Regions from separate parts of the Anoxybacillus sp. ST70 genome, predicted to be linked through region 2. Evidence: riboswitches for the same ligand, from Rfam matches in the RefSeq annotation. Region 2 holds a riboswitch; each other region holds the start of a gene.

Region 1 (7,955 bases), on a different contig from region 2:
GCAAGGGTGTCCGTGGTGACGCGGAATCTGAAGGAAGCGGGCGGCAAACTTCCGGTCTGAGGAACACGAACTTCATATAAGGCTGTTGGGTATCATTGGATGAGTTTTCTAAACAAAACAAAGCCCTTTCTGCCGAAGGTGATACAGAGTAAATGAAGCAGACAGGTGGAAGGAAAGATTGCACTCTTACCCGAGGAGGTCTGATGGATACGTGAAGTACGCTTCATAACCTACTTCGTGATAAGTAGCTGAACCATCAGAAGTCAGCAGAGGTCGTCGTACGAATCGGTCTAGAACGATTCGGAAGAACCGAACAATCAAGAGAAAATAGCCCTTGGCTTCAGTCCGTCATGATGAACACAGAAAACGAAGTGCCTCCCAAGAGAAAGGAAACGGTGAATCCCGTGGGGGATCTCTTGGAGGGTGGAGTGACGACTGGCATAAGAAGATCAGCTATTTACGGAAGGAAGAAGAACGATGCTCTTAAATCAAAAAAATTTCTTGCGTCACTGATCTTGATTGAACCGCCGTATACGGAACCGTACGTACGGTGGTGTGAGAGGACGGAGGTTAATCACCTCCTCCTACTCGATTGCGATCGGTCCACCGAGTTGTTCAATGCGTGGATCAACGTTTGTGAATTTTTTAAAGTTTTCACGGAACTTCGCCGCAAGTTCTTTTGCTTTTTGGTCATATGCTTCTTGATCTGCCCATGTGCTTTTTGGCAGTAATACTTCGTCCGGTACACCTGGGACGTGAAGCGGAATATGCAGACCGAAAATCGGGTCTTGAACGGTTTCTACGTTGTTTAATTCGCCTTCTAACGCCGCTTTCACCATCGCACGCGTATAAGATAGCTTCATTCGTTCACCAACACCGTATCCGCCTCCCGTCCAACCGGTATTGACTAAAAATACTTGAACGCCGTGAGCGTCAATTTTTTGCCCGAGCATATCTGCATAGCGTGTTGCAGGAAGCGGTAAAAACGGTGATCCAAAGCATGTCGAAAACGTTGCTTCAGGTGCGGTAATTCCGCGTTCTGTTCCCGCTAACTTGCTTGTATAGCCGCTTAAGAAATGATACATCGCTTGTTCTTTCGTTAATTTGCTAATTGGAGGCAATACACCAAACGCATCAGCTGTTAAAAAGACAATCGTATGCGGATGACCTGCAATGCTCGGTTGAACGATATTATCCATTGCTTCAAGCGGATATGCTGCGCGCGTATTTTCCGTCAACGTTGCATCGTCATAGTTTGGTATGCGTGTGTCTGGATCAATCATGACGTTTTCTAATACGGAACCGAAGCGAATCGCATCGAAAATTTGTGGTTCTTTTTCGCGTGATAAGTTAATGCATTTCGCATAACATCCGCCTTCAATGTTGAACACGCCGTTATTTGACCAACCGTGCTCGTCATCGCCAATTAGGCGACGGTTTGGATCGGCAGAAAGCGTTGTTTTCCCTGTACCTGATAAACCGAAAAAGAGCGCGACATCTCCTTCTTGACCTACGTTTGCTGAGCAGTGCATTGGAAAAATTCCTTGTTCTGGCAACAAAAAGTTCATCACAGAGAAAATCGATTTTTTCATTTCCCCTGCATATTCTGTTCCACCAATCAGCACGGTACGACGTTCAAATGAGATGATAATAAACGTTTCTGAACGTGTGCCGTCAACAGCTGGATCTGCTTTAAATGTCGGTGCAGAAATGACCGTAAATTGTGGTTCATGCGTTTGTAATTCTTCTGTTGTTGGACGAATGAACAATTGATGGGCAAATAAGTTATGCCAAGCAAATTCATTGACAACTTGAATTGGCAAGCGATAAGCTGGATCCGCTCCAGCAAAGCCGTTGAATACAAATATTTCTTCTTTCGTCATTAAATAATCGATCACTTTGTTGTACAGTTTATCAAATACTTCTTCAGAAATTGGTTGATTGACAGTTCCCCAATCAATTTTATGTTTCACAGATGGTTCTTCCACAATATATTTATCTTTTGGAGAACGACCTGTATATTTTCCAGTTGTTGCACAAACTGCACCTGACGAAGTGAGGACGCCTTCTTTGCGAGTTAATACTTTTTCTACTAATCGCGGTACAGATAAGTTATGAAAAACCCCATCCCTTTGTAAGAGTGTTGATAATTTGTTTGTCAGTTCAATGGAATTCATTGGACAAAACCTACCTTTGTTTGATTTATCTTTATGTAAAAAGTATAACACATTTTAATAAATAGTCCATACTAATTCGTGTATTTTTCTTGAATTTATTTTCGAGACTATGACAGGAGAAAAAACGTTGACTTGCTCTGTACCGATGTGATATGATGCTGAAATGAACGGATACTCTTATCCCGAGTTGGTGGAGGGAGACAGGCCCGATGAAACCCAGCAACCGTCACATACGTGAAAAGGTGCTAACCTGTGGCAAGGGAACGCCCTTGAACGATAAGAGTGAAAGGCGCAGACAAATGCAAAAACCTTTCCTCTGAGGGAAAGGTTTTTTTCACGATAGACCATAATAAGAGGGATGAGTACCGTATCATTTGTCACTATACTGAGGAGGAATGTTTGAATGCCTAAACGTCGTCTGTTTACATCTGAATCTGTAACGGAAGGGCATCCGGATAAAATTTGTGACCAAATTTCCGATGCGATTTTAGATGCGATTTTAGCGAATGATCCGAATGCGCGTGTGGCGTGCGAAACGAGTGTAACAACAGGACTTGTGTTAGTGAGTGGAGAAATTACAACATCTACATATGTAGATATTCCGAAAATTGTTCGTGAAACAATTCGTGAAATTGGCTATACGCGCGCAAAATATGGCTTTGATGCAGATACGTGCGCAGTATTGACGTCAATTGATGAACAGTCGCCAGATATCGCGATGGGTGTTGACAAAGCGTTAGAAGCTCGCGAAGGACAAATGACAGATGAAGAAATCGAAGCGATCGGTGCAGGTGACCAAGGATTAATGTTTGGCTTCGCGTGCAACGAAACGAAAGAACTTATGCCGCTACCAATTTCTCTTGCACATAAGCTTGCACGCCGTTTAGCAGAAGTGCGTAAAGAAGACATTTTACCGTACTTACGTCCAGACGGAAAAACGCAAGTGACTGTGGAGTACGATGAAAACGGCAAACCTGTACGTATCGATACGATCGTTGTTTCTACACAACATCATCCAGAAATTACACGAGATCAAATTGTGCGCAACATTAAAGAACATGTCATTAAACCTGTCGTTCCGGCAGAATTGATCGATGAAAACACAAAATATTTTATCAACCCAACAGGACGTTTCGTCATCGGTGGTCCACAAGGTGACGCAGGGTTGACAGGACGTAAAATTATCGTTGACACATACGGTGGTTATGCACGTCACGGCGGCGGGGCATTCTCAGGAAAAGATCCAACGAAAGTAGACCGCTCAGCAGCGTATGCGGCACGTTACGTAGCGAAAAACATTGTTGCAGCGGGTCTTGCCGATAAATGCGAAGTGCAGTTAGCGTATGCGATCGGTGTTGCAAAACCTGTATCGATTTCAATTGATACGTTCGGCACAGGCAAAGTATCTGAAGATGTATTAATTGAAGTGGTGCGCAACAACTTTGATCTTCGCCCAGCGGGCATTATTAAAATGCTTGATCTTCGTCGCCCGATTTACAAACAGACAGCTGCTTACGGTCACTTTGGCCGCACAGATATTGATCTTCCTTGGGAACGTACAGATAAAGCAGAAGTGTTAAAACAACAAGCGTTACAGTTGGCGAAGTAAGGAAAAAAGGGAGAGTTACAAGATGTAGCTCTCCTTTCTTGTTTTTTAAGTAAGAACAGAAAATGAAGCGATGCCAACTAATGTACCGAGCATACAGCCAGCAAGCACATCAGATGGATAATGAAGTCCTAAATAAATGCGCGAAATCGCGACGCTACACGCGATGGGCAAGAGCCAAATCGTTAATGCCGGAGCGTATAGTAAAAATGGAATGATGACAGAAAATATTGCGGTTGTATGTCCGGATGGAAATGAATGATCAGTTAACGGATTTTTTGTTACTTTTGTGTCATGAAGTGAAATATACGGTCGTTTGCGTGGGTACATTTTTTTCATCATTGCGACAGGAATATGACTAAGTGCCAATGCGACCGCGCTCGCGATAGCAGCATCCTGCCATTCGTCACGTAGCAACCAAATGGCTAGCAATACGGTTGTAATCGAGCATGTCGCTCCTCCAATGTGCGTAATCGAGCGAAAATACGCGTTAAGCCACTTCCGATCAAAATAACGATTAATGCTGTAAAACAACTTGCACTCCCAATCGTACCATTTTCGCAACATAAGCAAATCCCCCTGAATTTATGATAAAATATATATGTTAAGTCAATAATAAAACAATGTAAAAATACCACGCTTATTTATTGCGTGGTTTGTTTAATTGAAGCGACTTATAATATTGTCCTTTTTCGACATATTCGCGGCGAATTCGTGCCATTTCACGCTCATCTTCTTCGGTTAATTCTCGAATTACTTTTGCGGGGCGTCCGAACGCAAGTGTGCGAGGAGGGATTTTCTTTCCTTGAGGCACAAGACTGCCGGCACCGATAAAAGCCCCTTCACCAATTTCAGCACCGTCTAAAACGATAGAACCCATACCGACGAGAGCCTCTTTTCTTACGATCGCACTATGTAAAATAACTTGATGGCCGACGGTCACATCATCTTCAATGATCAGTGGATTGTTTGGGCTTTGGTGAAGGACACAATTGTCTTGAATGTTTACACGGTTGCCGATGATCGTTGGTGCGACATCTCCGCGAATGACGGTGTTAAACCAAATGCTCGTTTCCTCTCCAATCGTTACATCACCTGTAATGGTGACGTAATCGGCGATGAAAGCGGAAGACGCAATGTTTGGTGTATGTTCTTTATATGGATAAATCATTTGGCTCGTCCCTTTCGTTTCATTTTGTTATATTTAGTGTACAAATTTTTCGTCTATTCGTAAATATAAAGGAGGGATGTTTATGTGGAAATGGGAAGGAGAAAACGCAAAAGGCACAATTGTCATCGTTCACGGTGCTGCCGAACATCACGGTCGGTATAAATGGCTCATTGAAATGTTTCGTATGCACGGTTTTCATGTCGTTGCAGGGGATTTACCAGGACAAGGAACGACATCGCGTAGCCGACGAGGGCATATTGATTCATTTGACGAATATATAGAAGCGGTCGCGAGTTGGGTGCATGAAGCAAGCGTGTATGAACAGCCTATTTTTTTACTCGGTCATAGCATGGGAGGACTTGTCGTCATTCGCACATTGCAAGAAAAGCGACTGCCTGTTCGCGGTGTCATTTTATCGTCCCCGTGTTTAGGGCTCGTTCATTATCCGTCGAAAGCACTTGAGGTCGCTTCACGCATTTTAAATGTCATTCATCCGAAAAAGCGATTTCCATCAGGATTAACGGTAGAGATGGCGACCCGAAATGAAGAAGTGCGAGAGATGGACAAAAACGATTCATTATATGTGACGAAAGTATCTGTTCGTTGGTATCGCGAGTTAGTCAAAGCCATTCGCATCGCTCATGAAAAAATTGAACACTTACCAGATGTTCCGATGCTCGTTATGCAGGCGGGGGATGACAAAATTGTTGATAAAAGTGCAGTGAAATCATGGTTTGATCAGTTGATGGTTAGTGAAAAAGTGTATAAAGAGTGGCCAAAACTATATCATGAAATTTTTAACGAACTTGAGCGAGAACAAGTATTTTTATATGCCCATACGTTTTTAACGTTGCAATTGCAAAGAGGTGAGCTTATTGAGCGTTCCAACAAATCCTTTTAGTTTAATGCGGGCTGTATATCGTCGCGTTTTTCCGATCGTTCATCGCGAATTAGATATTTGGAAAAAAAGAGCGGAGGCGATTCCGAACGAGGAATTGCGCAAACAAGCGTTAGCAAGCATCGCAACAAAAACGTTTCATTGTGAAGGAGGAGCGATTTTGTCGTTGCTTGCTGGAAAAGAGATGGAGCGATGCATTCGTTTTATCGTTGCTTATCAAACGATTAGCGATTACTTAGATAATTTATGCGATCGAAGCACGTCACTTGATCCGACCGATTTTCGTGCGCTGCACGAGTCAATGATGCATGCGTTAACGGTCGGGGCAAAAAAAGAGGCATATTACCGCTATCGTACGGAACAAGATGATGGTGGTTATTTGCATGCCCTTGTCGACACGTGTCAAGAGACATTAGCAGAAGTTCGGCATTATCATATCATTGCCCCGTTTTTACATGAACTTGCATCATATTATTGCGACTTACAAGTACATAAACATGTGAAGAAGGAAGAACGGATTCCGCGTCTGAAGCAATGGTTCTCCCAACATGAAGCGTCGTTGCCGAAAATGGAATGGTATGAATTTTCCGCTTGTTCTGGATCAACGCTCGGTATTTTTTGTTTAGTCGCTTACGCTTGTACCGATTCTTTTGATCAACGTCTTGCTGAACGGGTACGAAACAGCTATTTCCCATACGTGCAAGGGCTGCACATTTTACTTGATTATTTGATTGATCAAGAAGAAGATCGACAAGGTGGAGATTTAAATTTTTGTTTTTATTATCCAAATGAAGAAACGCTATTCGCTCGTTTATGTCATTTCGTTGAAGAAGCAGATCGGCATATCGCGCAGTTGCCGCATCGCGAATTTCATCGCTTTATTCATCGGGGGTTGCTTGGGCTATATTTATCGGATGAAAAGGTGCACGAGCAAAACGCCATTCGTAAGTTGGCGAAACAATTGTTGCGCTCAGGTGGTATAACATCTCATTTCTTTTATTGGAACGGACGAATGTATCGAAAATGGAAAAAATGGATGTATGCGTGAGGAAAACGGGTGTATAATGGAAGAAAAGAAGAGAGGGATGAATATGTCGTTACCTCGCTTTTCACACGTCACGTATGAACAATATTTAATTATGCGTCAACATAGTGATGAAAGATTAGAATATATTGATGGCGTCGTTTATATGACACCTTCACCTAGCATCCAGCATCAACTCGTATCAAGCAATCTTCATACAATATTCGGGAGTTATTTGAAAGGAAAGACATGTAAAGTATTTGCCGCTCCCACAGACATTGAGCTAGTGAGTGAAACATGTTCTGAAAGAAAGCTCGTCATTCCTGATTTAAGCATTATTTGTGATCAAACCGGATTTACAGACACAAAATATGTCGGTGTTCCGACGTTAATTGTTGAAATACTCAGTCCTTCGAATCAAGCGCACGATTTAGTGACGAAGTTTAATTTATATATGGAATATGGTGTAAAAGAATATTGGATTGTTAATCCGATGAAACAAGCCGTGACCGTTTATGTATTAAATGAAGATAGGCTATACGAGCAGGCGGATATTAAAGTAAGTGTTGGAACTGTTCAGTCTGCTTGCTTTCCAGGTTTGTTTGTTCATTTAGAAGACATATTTCACTAACAAAGCAAAAGTAGCGATAGGGAAGACCGATCGCTACTTTTTATCTTTTCTCGATGGCAACGATAAACGGCGGATGATTGATTTGATTCATAAATTCGTATCGAATGACGTGTGCGCGTTGTTGGTCGATCGTTGAAACGTATTGTAAAAGGGCATCGCGCTCAATCGCTCCTTCAGGATGACCGTGGTAAATAACGAGGACAATGATCCCTTCAGGAGCCATGATTTCAAGCAATTGCTCAATGGCGGCAATTGTTGAGTTTGGTTTTGTTACAATTTGTTTATCCCCTCCAGGCAAATAACCGAGGTTAAACATCGCGCCAGTTATGCGTCCTTTGTATTGTGGAGGGATGTGAACGAGCAGCTCTGCGTGGCTTGCTTGCACGAGCGTGACCCGTTCTTCCATATGGTGTTCACGCAATCGTTTTGTTGTATTTTCGATGGCTTG
Region 2 (7,955 bases):
TATAAAATACAAAAAGCTTGAAACCCTTGATACACAAGGACTTCAAGCTTATCTTAGAGATGATTCCGACTGGGCTCGAACCAGCGACCTCCACCCTGTCAAGGTGGCGCTCTCCCAGCTGAGCTACGGAATCGTATGTTGTTGTCCTATCGAACACATTTTTCATTATACTTACCTTCTCTCACATTGTCAAATACTTTTTTAAAAAATTTTTTAGCCATTGCCTCGGCAATGGCTAATGGCGGATAAAGTCGATGTGAGTGCCTTGGAAAAAGCCGTCTTTATATTCGTATGTGATGATTAAACTGCCGATGTATTCCCCTTTTTTTCGTTCGAGAAGTAATACGGCTTTCAGCTTTTGTTTATCGAGCGCGTATTTTAAAAAGCGGTCGAATGTCGTTTTTCCCCCTTTTTGCCCTTCGTGCGCGTACGGAATGAACGCGCGAACGTGATCAATGATGATCTCTGTTCCTTCGTCTGTCTCTTTCATTTTCATGCTTTTTAAAACGACGGTGCGCGGATCTTCGACGATCATTTCTTCTATGCCGTTTTCGTGATGGGCAAATACGTGCACTTCATTTTTATACGTGCCGTTGCCGCGTGCTTTCACGAGAAAAACGACGACATCTTCCTTTCCATCGTCCATCACATCAACAGAATACAATTGCGGAGTTGCTTTCGGGTCATTGATATGTTCCCATTCTGGAAAAGCATACGTCGCTTTTCCGACGTGAAGCGTAAAATGACGCACCCAATCCCCATCTTCTTTGCCGCATAGTTGCACGTTTGCTTCCTCTAATTTTTTCGTACAAGCATGTCCATTGAACGAAAGCGCTGTCATAACCGATAATAACAATGATAAAAACATACGTATCCTCCATACTTTTTTCACTTATTATGAAAGAAAAACAGAAAAAATATGTATTGCCTTTCTTAAATAAGACATGGTATGATAATTAGAAAAACAAAAAAGGGGGCATGCACAATGAGACGTGTCACATTAACTGACATCTTCCTTCACCCCATCACTCAAAAATATGTAAAACGTTCAGGCGTCGCACACGCCATCGCTACCGCATATCATGCGTATCGCCTTGCCCTGCAATATGGAGTAAATGTCGATTTAGCGACAAAAGCGGCACTGCTTCATGATATTGGGCATTATGAATGGTACTCAAACGGAACGTGGGACTATGAAACATATAAACAAAACGACATTCATGCGATTAAAGGGGCGGAGCGAGCGCACAAATTGCTTATTCGACTCGGTGAACATCCTCAACATGCCAAAGAAATCGCCCTCGCCATTTTGCTTCATACCGATTCGTATCTTCCAGAAGGAGAGCTAAAACGAAAACCGCTTCAGACGATCGTTAAACTTGCCGATGAAGCAGATGAAGAACCAGGTGGCAAACATCACTATCGCCAAATCGATGACGAACTCGCTTTGAAAAAAATTCAACAACTCGATCGCATGGTCGAGCAACAACTACAACGCGATGCCCTCGACCAAATTAGCTAAGGCTAGGCATATGCCTAGCCTATACATATGATAACGCCTGTTCAAAGTCCGCAATTAAATCATCGATCGCCTCGAGTCCGACGCTTATGCGCAACAACCCGTCCGTAATGCCGCGACGAAGGCGTTCTGCTTTCGGCATCGCCGCATGCGACATTTTTGCCGGATAAGATAAAATCGACTCTACCGCTCCTAAACTAACCGCAAATACCGGAATGTGCGCATATTTCACAAACGTCCGCACCGCTTGTTCATTTTCCAATTCAAACGACAACACCGCCCCAAACCCACGCGCTTGATCGCGATGAATGACGTGCCCTTCGTGATGCGAAAGCCCCGGATAATATACGTGCGCCACTTTCGGATGACGATGTAAAAACTGCGCGAGCTGCATCGCTGAACGGGAAGCATAATCAAGCCGAACGTGAAGCGTTTTTAGCCCGCGCAGCACAAGCCACGCATCTTGCACGCCGAGCACCGCACCGAACGCATACTGCAACTTCCGAAGCTCTTTGGCTAGTCGCTCATCTTTCACAACCGCAAGTCCAGCGACGACATCGCTATGGCCGGCTAAAAATTTCGTCGCGCTATGGAGCACGACATCGACGCCGAGATCGAGCGGACGCTGCAATAAAGGTGTCGCGAACGTATTATCTAAAAACGTCAAACAACCGTGGGCTTTCGCAAGCTTCACAACCCCGCGAATGTCCGTAATTTTCAGCAGCGGATTTGACGGCGTTTCCATATAAATCACTTTCGTATTCGGACGAATATGGCGCGCTACGGCATCTAAATCGGTCATATCGACAAACGTATATTCAATGCCAAATCGGCTTAATACATCCGCGATGATGCGATACGTTCCGCCATATACGTCATCTGTAATTAACACATGATCCCCTTTTGACAACAACAAAAACGCCGTTGAAATCGCCGCCATGCCTGATGCGAACGCAAAGCCGCTCACTCCTCCTTCAAGCTCCGCGATCGTTTCTTCAAGCGCCTCGCGCGTTGGATTGCCTGTGCGGCTATAATCATATTTTCCAAACGTATCAAAATCAAACTGATGAAACGTCGACGCATGATGAATCGGGACGCTGACTGCCCCTGTTTGTGCATCCACTCGCCATTTATTGTGAAGCAATTGCGTTTGCCACTCCATTTGTTACACCTCTTTCATGCGTTGAAACGCTTGTGTTAAATCGGCAATTAAATCGTCATGGTGTTCAATGCCGACAGAAAAACGTAACAGTCGATTACATACGCCATTGGCAATGCGAACATCCTCTGGAATATCCATATGCGTTTGCGTCGCTGGATACGTAATAAAACTTTCGACACCGCCTAAACTTTCTGCAAACGTAATGAGCGTTAAACTGCGCAAAAACGGATTGACCCACTTTTCATCGCGCACGCGAAACGACAACATGCCTCCTCTTCCCGGATATAACACATCGGTGACGTCTTCGTGTTCACGTAAAAATTCGTAAATGGCTTTCGCATTTTGTTCGTGCTGACGCATGCGAAGAGCGAGCGTCTTCATGCCGCGAATTAACAGCCATGAGTCAAACGGAGACAGCACCGCTCCGATCGCGTTATGATACATCGCCAATTGCTCGCACAGCGCTTTTCCTTTTGCGACAATGAGCCCCGCAAGCACATCGTTATGCCCGCCTAAATATTTCGTCGCGCTATGAATGACGATATCTGCCCCTTTCGTGAGCGGCTTTTGTAACACAGGTGTGTAAAACGTATTATCGACAATAAGAAGCAGCTCATATTGTTTCGCAAACGCCGCAACCGCTTCGATATCCGCTTCTTGCATGAGCGGATTTGTCGGCGTTTCTAAAAAAATCGCTTTCGTTTTGTCCGTCACCTGTCCCTTTACCGCATCTACATCGCGAAAATCGACGTATGTAAACGACAGCCCGTATTTCTTCCACCCTTTTTCAAACAACCGATACGTCCCGCCATATAAATCGGCCGAAACGAGAAAATGATCGCCGCTTTCAAAAAGCGCAAACACCGTTTGAATCGCCGCCATGCCTGAACTACATGCAAACCCTTGATCCCCTTCCTCTAATTGCGCAATCGCCTCCTCGACGATATGTCTCGTCGGGTTTCCTGTCCGAATGTAATCGTACCCCGTCGACTGTCCGATCCCTTCATGACGATAAGCTGTTGAAAAATATACAGGTGGATTGACCGTTCCTGTCGTCGTCTCGCTTCGATTACCGATTTGCGCTAATACTGTTTCCACATGACTCATTCGCCCTCTCCCTTTCTCAAAAAAATAAAAGCCTTCTAAGAAGAAGGCTTTCTGTCCATAGACAAACGCTTCTTCTTATCTTCCGAATTGAACACCAATCCGCTGGATTTAGCACCTGACCACTTTCGGCTGGTTGCTGAAGGTTCATCGGGCCAGTCCCTCCCCTTCTCTTGATAAGAATGCACACGCATATTGAATTTTCTGATTTTTAACTAATGTACATGATTTTCAAAAAAAATGCAACTTTTTTCTTCACTAAAAGTTGCGCTTGATTTTTTCGCAACATGTCTCCCTCCCGCTTGTAAGGAAAAATCAGTGAATCAATGATTTTTGCAAATCCTTGTCTAGGGGAGCATATCGCTTGTCAAGCACATGTTGTGATGATGCACCCCTTTTTTATATAAAAAATAACAGATAAGTCTTATCTGATATAACGGAACGCATACTCATTCTTTAGCGAAAAAACAACATGTCTGAAACGATACACAAGGCAAAAGTAATAGAAATTTAGCCCAAATCTCCTTATATAGGAATATGACAAACCTTACTTTTTACAATAATGTGAATGATATCGAATTTCGGACTATAATCATGTAAAATATATCTTAAAATTATAATTACTAGGAGGTATTCCAATTAAAAAAATTCTTACTCTTACAATATTTCCGACTAATATTTTTGTATTCGGATTTTACGAGACTTTTCATATGAATGATTTTTATTATTTGATTGAAAACTAATTACTAAGGACGGAGAGCAATGGGATACTTTTCACTTGTAGCTATTATTATTTTTGCATTTTCACTATTTTTTCTTTTGAAATGTGCTTACCAGCTAAAAAAAAATAGCGATATACAAATTAAACAAAACGAACACATTATCCAATTACTAATAGAACAAAATCATAAAAAGAGATAATATCAATACTTCAAATTCTGCATTCAAATCATTACAGTTTCCTATGAACAAAATACACAGATCCAATAGAACCGACAACACTGTGTCAATAGCTTCTCGGTTTTGAAGTTGAGTACTCAAGGCAATTTTTGATGCACTTCACATTTTTTGTAGTTTGGCAGTGAAAAAGGGGACAAAAATTGTCCCCTATTTTCTTGCTGCAAGAGCATCGGCTTTTGTCGGATGGACGGTGCCGGCTGGATGTTGTGGCGGCGCATAAATGGAGTACAGCTTAAGCGGAACGTTCCCTATGTTGATCACATTATGCCACGTTCCTGCAGGCACAAAAATGGCAGAGCCATCCGTCACGCGTCTTTCAAACGTCAATTCGTTTTTCTTTTTGCCCATCCGCACAATCCCTTCTCCTTGTTCAATACGTAAAAATTGATCAACACCCCGATGCATTTCTAAACCGATATCCTCTCCGACACGAAGGCTCATCAATGTCACTTGCAAATGAGGTCCGGTCCATAACGTCGTACGGAACATGTTGTTTCGTTTCGTCGCTTCTTCTATTTGTACGACAAACGGGTTTGGTCCGTAATCTTTCGTATGTTCGCGCGGAAACGGATAAGGCATGATCGGATATGGATATACAGGCATATACACAACATTCGGATAGTAATACATGTTCTCACCTCTTTTTTTCATATTCATCGCCATGTTATGCACAACTGCCCGACTATGCGCCTCACATGCAAAAATCGACAAATAGAACGGATATATGTTAAGGTATGGAAAAAGGAGGCATGCCGATGTGGAACGAATTTAAGAAATTTGCTGTGCGGGGCAACGTCATCGACTTAGCTGTTGGGGTCATCATTGGTGGAGCATTTGGAAAAATCGTTTCTTCCCTCGTGAATGACATCATTATGCCACTTGTTGGTCTCATTTTAGGTGGCGTCGATTTTAGCGGATTATCTTGGAAAGTCGGTGAAGCAGAAGTCAAATACGGAGCTTTTATTCAAACCGTCGTTGACTTTTTCCTGATCGCTTTTTCGATTTTTCTATTTATTAAGCTGTTAAACAACGTACACGAACGAATCAAAAAACAAGAAGAAACGAAACAAACCGCACCAACGATCACAAAAGAACAACAACTGCTCACAGAAATTCGCGATTTATTAAAACAACAAAAAGAAACAACATAGCCCCCAGAGCTTTTTGGGGGCTTCCCACTCATTCTTTCTCTACGAACTGCTTTACTTCTTCTTCCGAAAGATCCGTAACGTTTGCAATATCTTTTACGCTCATCCCTTTTTTCGCCATCGTTTGTACAAGACGCTTCATTCCTTGTTTTATTCCTTGCTCCACTCCTTCTTCTCTTCCCTTTTCTAACGCCTTTTGTTCATACGAAATAATTAATTCCATCACTTGTTCTTTTTCTTTCGTCTCCATTTCATTCACCTCGCTTCGTAGTCTTCGTTCTTCTTCATCGGATAATTTTACATATGTTTCAAAAAAGCCAAACAGCAATCGTTGTTTCGCTTCGTCTAACTCCAACCGGACAAGCATACGTAAAAATTGTTTTTTCAGTTCTACTCGTTCACTTTCAGTATATCCCATTTTGCTTAGCAGTGCAGCGGCAATAGGGTTATCATTTCGAACGTAATTTCGCCAGTTTTGTTTGCGAAGTTCCAAAGTGAAAAAGCGAAAGTCTAGCACGTGGCCAAATGGAAATTGGAGGGTAAATGTCGATGGTTCGTCGCGGATCGTATCGTAGCTAAATACGGCAATAGGTACGATGGGTTTACGGTACTTTTCAAACAAACGGCTAAAATAAATAAACATCCGTTCTGGAAATGATGGTTGAACGTAGCTTTGATTTTCGATATGCACAATCACAAGCCCGTCTTCGCCTTTCAGCTTCGTTTCGACAAGCAAATCGACGCGGTACTTCTCCCCTGCCGTCACATCGGTGAACAGCTCCTCGGATAAAAACGACAAATGGTGAAAGTCGATATGCTCGTGCATGGCTGGGAAAAAGAGAACAATAAACTCCTCAAAAAACGTTTGGATCAACTCTTTAAACAGACGATCGTGGTCAATGGACATATAGTCACCTCGCATACAATCGTTTCGATGTTTTTATTCGACAACATCGACTATTTTCCTGCATGTGATGTTCACATCTCTTCCCTAAAAAAGCCGTAAACCCATACGGATTTACGGCTTCTTTTACGCATTTAATGCCGCTTCTTCCTCATCGCGCAAGTTGTGCGCAAGGCGACCAGAGGCGCTTGCGGCAACGCTTGCGACTAAGTCGTCTAAAAACGTATGCACACCTTTGCCACGTTTCGTATCAAGCTGTTTAATGATTCCTACTTTATTTTTGTCAAGATGTCCAAACGTTGTCACTGCAATGCTTCCGTATCCGAGAACCGCTCCTAATGCCAACGTTTCATCGACGCCAAACAGCCCTTCATCCGTTTCGACAATCGTTTGAAGCGGCTGTGACAACATGCCGTTTTCTGCAAGTTTATCAAGCTCAATACCAACTAAAATCGCATGTTGTACTTCGCGTTTTTGTAACACTTTTTCTACGCTTTCAATACATTCTGCCATCGTTAAATTTTTATTGTACGGACTTTGCATTTCATATACAATCTCAGCAATCGCTGGAATCGTCACACCACGTTCCGTTAATAGTTGCAACGTTCTTTCATACACTTCTTGACTAGATACGCGCTTCATTCCTCATCCTCCTCTCGTTCTCTCATTAGGTTATCAATTTTATCAAAATCATAGAATAATGGTAAAGATTTTAATAAAATTGTTTATCCGTCCACGTCGTTTAAACGACATGTACTCGGATCGGGTGTAACCCCACACCCGCTATCCCATTGGCAAACGCCTTTGGGAATACTTTTCTCATAATGTTGTATGCCCCATTGACATCTGCGTGGATAAGCGTTCCGTTTTCAGATTGAAACAGCCCGCGCTTGATTCGTTTTCCTTTGTATTGTTTTTGTTTCTTCATTTCTTCCATGTCTAAAAAACTGCATTTCGATGTGTAGCTTTCTTCTGTCACGACGACACGAATCCCATGCTGTACCGCTTTGTACTGCAACTGATGAAGAAACGTTTGATACGGAATGTGAACGAACGCTTGATTTGTGCGCTTTCCGAGATGGACTTCACGCTTCCAATCTTTATTCATCCCCACCACAATCGTATCGCAGTCTAAAGACAACGCATGTTTGATGACAA
Region 3 (7,955 bases), on a different contig from region 2:
TTGTCAATCGCTTCAATAACCGGTAACGGCTTTTGCGATGTTGCCGCGCTATCTAAATAAACGAGCGGTTTGCCATTGACTTGTTGATCTAAAATCGGGAATAGTTGACGAAGTTCTTTTACGTTCATCACTTAACTTTCCTTTCGATCACTTCAATTAATTGTTTTTTCACACGCTCAATTGGAATTTCATTCACAACAGGTGCTAAAAAGCCGTGAATAATTAATCGCTCTGCTTCCGTTTTCGGAATACCGCGGCTCATTAAGTAATATAATTGCGTTGGGTCAACACGACCGACCGATGCCGCATGGCCTGCTGTCACGTCATCTTCGTCAATTAATAAAATCGGATTCGCATCTCCTCGTCCTTTTGGACTTAACATAAGCACACGCGATTCTTGTTCCGCATTCGATTTCGATGCCCCGTGCTCAATTTTTCCAATGCCGTTAAAAATCGATGTCGCTTCATCTTTGACAACGCCGTGTTTTAAAATGTAGCCTTCTGTATGTTTTCCGTAGTGAATGACGCTTGTCGTAAAGTTTTGCACTTGCTCACCACGGCTCACAACGACTGTCTTCGTATCGCCGACTGATCCATCACCGATTAAGCGCGTAATGTTTTCTGAAATTGTATTTCCGTCATTCATTAAACCAAGCGCCCATTCGATGCGCGCATGACGCCCTGTCACACCGCGGCGGTTGACATAGACCGTCGTTCCCTTTGCCAAATTGTCTACCGCACCGAAAAACACTTGCGCATCATCTCGCGCAAACACTTCTGTAATGATGTTGACGATCGCTTCCGAACGTTCACATGTTGAAATGTAGTTTTCCACATACGTTACTTTACTGCCCACATCTGCAACAATAATGACGTGATTAAACAACGCTTCCGCTTTTTCATGCACGTACACCGCTTGCAACGGCACGTCAATTTGTACATGCTTCGGCACGTATACAAATACCCCGCCGTTGACAAGGGCAGCATGAAGCGCTGTCAGACGATGCTCATTTACTTTCACACCGTCCATAAAATATTTTTGCACAAGATCGCTATGTTCGCGAACAGCTGTCGCTAAATCAGTAAAAATGACGCCTTTTTCTTTCAACTCATCCGCAAGCGATACGTATGCACATGTATGGTCGCGTTGCACATATACGTTTTTTTGTTGTTCATCGATATCAATAAGCACTTTCACTTGCTCTGGCAACTCTTCTAAAGAAGAAAGCGGAGCGCTTTCAACGAGATGAGTAGAAAATTGTGTAAAGTTCCAACGATCGATTTTCGTTTTATCTGGCTTTGGTAAAGGAAGTTGTTCCGCTTGTGCAAGAGCTTGTAAGCGAACGTTTAAAAGCCAGTCCGGTTCTCCACGCCCTTCCGAAAAAGAGCGTACATACTGTTGGTCGAATGGTAGTTTCGTCTCAATCATCATAAATCCTCCTAACGCTTACGCTTCTTGCTCAACGACTTCATCTTCAATGCCTAGCTCTTTTTTAATCCAATCGTATCCTTCAGCTTCAAGACGTTGTGCTAATTCTGGACCACCTGATTTCACGATCCGTCCTTGCATCATAACATGTACGTAATCTGGCGTAATGTAGTTTAATAGGCGCTGATAGTGGGTAATAATTAAACAGCCGAAGTCGCTGCTGCGCATTTCGTTTACACCTTTTGCAACAACTTTTAACGCATCGATGTCAAGACCTGAGTCAATTTCGTCTAAAATTGCAATTTTCGGCTGCAACATCATTAATTGTAAAATTTCATTCCGCTTTTTCTCTCCACCTGAAAATCCTTCATTCAAATAGCGATGCGCCATATCTGGATTCATTTCTAAAAACGCCATTTTTTCATCTAATTGACGAATGAATTTCATTAATGAAATTTCATTTCCTTCTCCGCGACGTGCGTTAATGGCTGAACGAAGGAAGTCAGCGTTTGTCACACCGCTAATTTCGCTCGGATATTGCATCGCTAAAAAAAGACCTGCGCGAGCACGTTCGTCTACTTCCATTTCTAATACGTCTTGCCCATCTAATGTAATGCTTCCTTTTGTCACTTCATATTTTGGATGGCCCATGATTGCCGCAGATAATGTTGATTTTCCCGTTCCGTTCGGTCCCATAATCGCATGGAACTCGCCACCTTTAATTTCAAGGTTGACCCCTTTTAAAATTTCTTTCCCATCAATTGCAACGTGAAGATCTTTAATCGTTAATGTTGCCATAAAAAAATACCTCCAGTTTCGCTTATGTTCATAAAAACGTAATTCTCACTTTATTCTCATTACAATTTTATAACAGATGAAAAGTATTAGCAACCTTATTGCAAGCATTTTGATACTTTTTTGTTTCTAAAGTGCATTTTATCACATATGTAAAAAAAGGATAGGGAGCCCTATCCTTTTAATGCGTGCGAGTAAATTCATCAATACATTGTCGAACGAGCGTGACTGCTTGGCTCATTGTCGCCCCGCCGGCTAACGCAGCGGCAACCGCACACGCTTCAAATATTTGTTCTTCTGTCGCTCCTTCATCGATACACCCTTTCGTATGATAAATCGTACAATATTCATCTTGTTTCGCGACACTAATCCCTAAGGCAATCAGTTGCTTTTCTTTTTTCGACAACGTCCCTTCCTCAAAACACGCCTCTGTAAACGCCTGAAACGTTTGCCCGACTTTCGTCATTTGTTGTGTAAACGTTCCTAATCCTTTTTTATATTCGTGTAAAAATTGTTCCATCGACATACACACTCCTCCTTCCTTTTTAGCATGTGTCGTTTCCGGAAAAATATAAAAAGGATGCCCGAATGGACATCCTTATTTTGTCGCTGGAATGACAGCACCGTTATACTTTTCTAAAATGAAGTCTTGAATTTCTTTTGATTGCAACACTTCAACGAGCGTTTGAATTTCTTTACGTGTTTCGTCACCTTTACGAACTGCAATAATGTTAACATATGGGTTGTTTTCTGGCGACTCTACCGCAATTGGATCTTTCGCTGGATCTAAGCCAGCATCTAACGCATAGTTGGCATTAATTAATACCGCGTCTCCTTCATTGTTTTTATAAACCTGTGGAAGTAAACCTGCTTCGACATCTGCTTCAAACACTAAGTTTTTCGGATTTTCAACGATATCATCAACTGTTGCTTTCGTTTTATCAACACCATCTTTTAATTTAATTAAACCTTTTTCTTCAAGCATCGATAAAATGCGACCGTGGTCTGCAACAGAGTTGCTCATAATAATTTTTGCCCCGTTTGGTAGTTCTTCAAGGCTTTTATATTTTTTAGAGTATACGCCAATTGGTTCAATATGAATACCGCCAGCATTCACAAAATCATAACCATGTTCTTTCATTTGTGCTTCTAAGTAAGGAATGTGTTGGAAATAGTTTGCATCTAACTCTTTATCAGCTAACGCTTTATTTGGTAACACGTAGTCTTGGAACGTCACGATTTCCAATTCAATCCCTTTTTCTTTTAAAATCGGTTTTGCTTGCTCTAAAATTTCCGCATGTGGCACATTTGATGCACCAACGACAAGCTTATTTGTTTTTTCTTCCGCACTTTCGCTTTTTCCGCAAGCAGCAAGCGCTAAAATAACAACTGCAGCAACAAGTAAAGAGATCCATTTTTTCATTTGTTTCTTCCTCCTTTTTATCGTTTATCTATTTTAGAAGTGACAAAGTCACCAATAAACTGAATAATAAAGACAATGACTAAAATGAGCACAGTTGCAACAAATGTCACATCGTTATTGTTGCGTTGGAATCCTTCTAAATACGCTAAATTTCCAAGCCCTCCAGCACCAACAACTCCTGCCATCGCTGTATATCCAACGAGCGCAATCGCTGTGACTGTAATTCCAGATACAAGTGCAGGAAGCGCTTCTGGGAGGAGCACTTTCCAAATAATTGTCGATGTCGTCGCCCCCATCGCTTTTGCTGCTTCAATGACACCTTTATCAATTTCACGAAGCGCAATTTCTACCATGCGCGCATAAAACGGTGCGGCACCGATGATGAGAGCTGGTAACGCAGCGTTTGCTCCAAGAATTGTACCAACAACAAGTTTGGTAAACGGAATAAGCAAAATAATTAAAATAATAAACGGAATCGAGCGGAAAATGTTGACGAACGACGCAATGGCACCGTTAACGAGACGATTTTCCCATATGTTTCCCTTAGACGTTAAAAACAGCAATAAACCAAGTAAAATGCCAAGCACAAACGTTGCTATAACAGAGATAGCTGTCATATACAATGTTTCCATCGTCGCCGCCCATATTTTATCCCAAACGACGTTCGGAAATAGTTCATTCCACATTCGCCAACACCTCCACTTCAACTTCTTGCTGGCGAATAAAAGCGAGTGCTCGCTCAATTTCTTCATTCGCACCGTCTAAATGAATGAATAACACCCCATATGAACCGTGATGCGTTTGCGAAATTTTCCCTTGCAAAATATTCACATTTAGATCAAATTGACGAATAAGCTGTGTAATGAGCGGTTGCTCAGCCGCTTCGCCGACGAATGTAAGCTGAACAACTTGGCCGTTCGGATATCGTTCGAGAAGATGCAACATGGCTTCTTTCGTTTCCTCCGGCTCCGTCACTTGTTGGACGAATCGTTTCGTAATCGGTTGCTCTGGCTTACGGAATACATGAAGCACTTCGCCCATTTCAACAATTTTTCCGTTTTCCATGACCGCTACGCGATCGCAAATTTTACGAATAACATGCATTTCGTGTGTAATTAACACGATCGTTAAACCGAGACGTTTATTAATATCGACGAGCAAATCTAAAATGGAGTCCGTCGTTTGTGGGTCAAGCGCTGATGTCGCTTCATCACATAACAACACTTTCGGGTTGTTCGCTAACGCACGCGCAATGCCGACGCGCTGTTTTTGCCCTCCGCTCAATTGCGACGGGTATGCATTTTCTCTTCCTTGCAAGCCGACGAGTTGAATAAGCTCATCGACGCGCTTCATCCGTTCCTCTTTCGGAACACCGGAAATTTCTAACGGGAAAGCAATATTTTCACGTACAGTCCGCGACCAAAGTAAGTTAAAATGTTGGAAAATCATCCCGATTTGCTGACGCGCTTGTCGTAATTGTTTCCCACTAATTTTCCCCATATCTTTTCCATCAACAATCACTTCACCGCTTGTCGGCTTTTCTAGCCCATTTAACAATCGGATGAGCGAACTTTTCCCCGCTCCGCTATAACCGATGATGCCGAAAATTTCTCCTTCTGCAATATGCAAGTTTACATGATCGACCGCAGTCACATTTCCGCTTGCCGCTCTGTATACTTTCGTTACGTTTGATAAAGTAATCACGTCGCTGTCACCTTCCTTCCATGAAAAAAGCCTTTCTGCTCAAGAGAACAGAAAGGCGTTATCATCCATTCTGTCTCTTATCTCTCAAAGCAAACGCTTTGTGTGAATTGGCACCATTTCAGCAGCGCTGACGGTTGCCGGGTTTCATCGGGCACATCCCTCCACCTCTCTTGATAAGAGCGCTTTTAAACGCTTTATTCAGTTAACGTTTTAATGTATTCAAGAATGATGCTGAACTACGAATGTGAGTATATCATCGAAAGAAGGACGATGTCAATAAAAAATTTTTTGACTTCAATATAAGGAATCATTATGTTGCTAATGTCGGGCGACCGAGCAACAACCGCTTACGCGAAAGCGTAAAGGGCTGATCCAAAACACTAATACGTTTTCGATCAGCCCCTTCAGTCCAAAAAAATGAGGGTAAACTTTTCGATTGTATCTATATAGCTACAGGCTGAGTGAATACATTAATCACATTCTTCTTTTGTAATTCTAATCGTTACATAAACTTTATGAAATGAGTCATAGTAGTCGGCTTGTGCAACACTGGGAGTATACCATTTATCAAGTAATTTCAAGTAAGAGTCGGTGTTTTCTAAAGAATAAATCCCCGTAATCGTAGAAGTCTTAGTTGTTCGATTTCGATCATAAGTAACTGTCATTGTGACCGTACCATACATACTCTGAACTGTTTTCGTCTTTTTATTTCCTCGAACGATAGTATCAAGTGGGGTAATTTTTGACTTTGAATTGCTTAAATCGGCTATTGAACTCCCTACTGTAGGAGTAACTGTAATTGTTACATTCCCCTCTTTATATACTTGCTTCTGGAGAGTACTAGCTTCAGTTGTAATTAACGATCCAAAAAACCCCTCTAATGACAAGGTAAAAGCAAATGCTAGGGTAGTAGCTAAAACCAAATTTTTAAATTTAATTTTCATTACTTTTTCTCCTCACATCGTATATTTACTCATAATGCTAGTTGAACATCAGTACCGTGGATTTTAGAGATCTTAATTCTTATTTAATTGATTACTCATCCGAGATATGCTATGTTAGCCTGTTTTAGATAAAAATCGGAAGTTCTTTATTTTAACTTATACATTGCTTATGCTCCTCCTAACTTCAAAAAATTCTTGATGCAGCGATGTTTCACGCGAGTGAGCAGACGAGACGAGGCCAGTGGACGAGCTCGACGGATGGCGGTGGTTAAAAACGAAGACAGGTTGTCTTGCACATGTTGTTTTCTTGGACGCAGCTCAGCATGAACGATATAGCCTTCCTTCCCTGCATACGCAAACAACGGCGTAAAACCATCAAATCCTTCATCCGTTCGACTCACTCCTTCTTTTTTCGTCGGAGTTGTCAAATGGAGAGCTATCTACATCAAGTTGGAGCCATGTCGTCCTCCCTTTGATCCAACAAGGGGACGAGGCGGCATGTCGTTGAATCAGCAGACACATGAACTCCTCCAAAGGAATTGTTTCGGTCATTGAAAGACAAGCGAGCTGATCGAGGTGCTATCTTAACGTTTGGGAAGAAGGCACGTGCTGAATACCCAGCGATGTCGAAAACATATCGTCCTGACGATACGCTTCGATATGATCAACATCCGTTTTTCCTGTGGCAGGCAAGCCGATCATCGAGCGAATGACATCGCTATGTGAAATGTGCACATCTCGACGAACGGTTGGGAGCCGAAGCGGGTTTACTCGTTTATCCAGTTTTCTTTAATGTAGTAAGTAGCCAACAAGAGCAAGCACCGCACTTGGAGTCACCGCCTCATCTGTCCATACAAATCGAATCTGGAAATCTTTCATCGCATTCACCTACTTGATGAAGAATCATCAACGTCGTTTTCCCTTATCGTATCAACGGTTTGCATCCATTGTAAAGATGGGTTGTCACGGATTTAGGTACTCAACTACAGTTACAACAAGAAAGCTTAACTGACCGTTTACTCAAACTCCTTACTTAGCTTTAATAAGTCGATAATATTTTTAAAACAATATGACTGCAAAATATTTTTCACAATGATGCGATAAACTACCAATATAATGATTAATAAAATGACCAATACATATGCAACATATAGAAAGTGGTAAACAGGAATAAGCCATATGCTGATAAAAATAGAGTATATAAATATAAAAATAGTTACTTTTTTAAAAACAGTTGAAATATTATATGAATATATTGAGTGAACTTCCTCTGAACTATATCCATATTGTTTTAGTATCCCCATATCTTTTTGTTGTATTTGCAAATAAGCCCGAAAAGAAAAAATAAGGTATAAGGCTGCAACAAGAACGATCGCTCCCGATAGTAAAGAAGCAATAACAGCTGTATTTCGCATTGACAATGTAAAATCATCGAACGCTTTAAATACATAGCGAACGTGATATCCGTACTGTCCAAGGTTTTCGGCGATGCGGTCAATATCCGATATTTTATCTACATAAACGTACATACTTTTTAAAGCTTGGACACCAAAAGGATTATTGTTATCATATTCTCTTTTAAACTCGATCCAATTTGTACGGAAGGACGTTTCGATTATTTTTTGAAATGTTTGATTCCCAACATATAATGCACTACTAC

What was found. Region 2 has a riboswitch for S-adenosylmethionine ahead of K1I43_RS02325 (methionine biosynthesis PLP-dependent protein). Riboswitches for the same ligand answer to the same signal wherever they lie in the genome.
Region 1: it holds a riboswitch for S-adenosylmethionine, as region 2 does, so the genes downstream of both, metK (methionine adenosyltransferase) here and K1I43_RS02325 (methionine biosynthesis PLP-dependent protein) in region 2, are expected to answer to the same signal.
Region 3: it holds a riboswitch for S-adenosylmethionine, as region 2 does, so the genes downstream of both, K1I43_RS09105 (methionine ABC transporter ATP-binding protein) here and K1I43_RS02325 (methionine biosynthesis PLP-dependent protein) in region 2, are expected to answer to the same signal.

Annotation. Positions count from the first base shown of each region.
Region 1 covers NZ_JAHZOF010000002.1:10,308-18,262, forward strand. The annotation lists gene pckA (phosphoenolpyruvate carboxykinase (ATP)) at 585-2,177, opposite strand; SAM riboswitch class I at 2,352-2,460, shown strand; gene metK (methionine adenosyltransferase) at 2,581-3,786, shown strand; gene K1I43_RS03250 (phosphatase PAP2 family protein) at 3,832-4,350, opposite strand; gene K1I43_RS03255 (gamma carbonic anhydrase) at 4,424-4,954, opposite strand; gene K1I43_RS03260 (alpha/beta hydrolase) at 5,037-5,855, shown strand; gene K1I43_RS03265 (tetraprenyl-beta-curcumene synthase family protein) at 5,830-6,900, shown strand; gene K1I43_RS03270 (Uma2 family endonuclease) at 6,944-7,507, shown strand; gene mnmM (tRNA 5-(aminomethyl)-2-thiouridylate-methyltransferase MnmM) at 7,548-7,955, opposite strand, start outside.
Region 2 covers NZ_JAHZOF010000001.1:447,133-455,087, forward strand. The annotation lists tRNA gene K1I43_RS02305 (tRNA-Val) at 61-133, opposite strand; gene K1I43_RS02310 (hypothetical protein) at 236-868, opposite strand; gene K1I43_RS02315 (HD domain-containing protein) at 986-1,522, shown strand; gene metC (cystathionine beta-lyase) at 1,542-2,681, opposite strand; gene K1I43_RS02325 (methionine biosynthesis PLP-dependent protein) at 2,685-3,788, opposite strand; SAM riboswitch class I at 3,861-3,968, opposite strand; gene K1I43_RS02330 (cupin domain-containing protein) at 4,893-5,375, opposite strand; gene mscL (large conductance mechanosensitive channel protein MscL) at 5,501-5,896, shown strand; gene K1I43_RS02340 (Rpn family recombination-promoting nuclease/putative transposase) at 5,925-6,800, opposite strand; gene K1I43_RS02345 (phosphatidylglycerophosphatase A family protein) at 6,924-7,439, opposite strand; gene K1I43_RS02350 (RNA-guided endonuclease InsQ/TnpB family protein) at 7,540-7,955, opposite strand, start outside.
Region 3 covers NZ_JAHZOF010000005.1:190,739-198,693, reverse strand. The annotation lists gene K1I43_RS09135 (cysteine desulfurase) at 1-128, opposite strand, end outside; gene sufD (Fe-S cluster assembly protein SufD) at 128-1,432, opposite strand; gene sufC (Fe-S cluster assembly ATPase SufC) at 1,448-2,227, opposite strand; gene K1I43_RS09120 (carboxymuconolactone decarboxylase family protein) at 2,406-2,750, opposite strand; gene K1I43_RS09115 (MetQ/NlpA family ABC transporter substrate-binding protein) at 2,823-3,647, opposite strand; gene K1I43_RS09110 (methionine ABC transporter permease) at 3,665-4,333, opposite strand; gene K1I43_RS09105 (methionine ABC transporter ATP-binding protein) at 4,323-5,351, opposite strand; SAM riboswitch class I at 5,426-5,531, opposite strand; gene K1I43_RS09100 (hypothetical protein) at 5,822-6,295, opposite strand; partial or broken gene K1I43_RS09095 (transposase family protein) at 6,508-7,174, opposite strand; gene K1I43_RS09090 (hypothetical protein) at 7,312-7,955, opposite strand, start outside.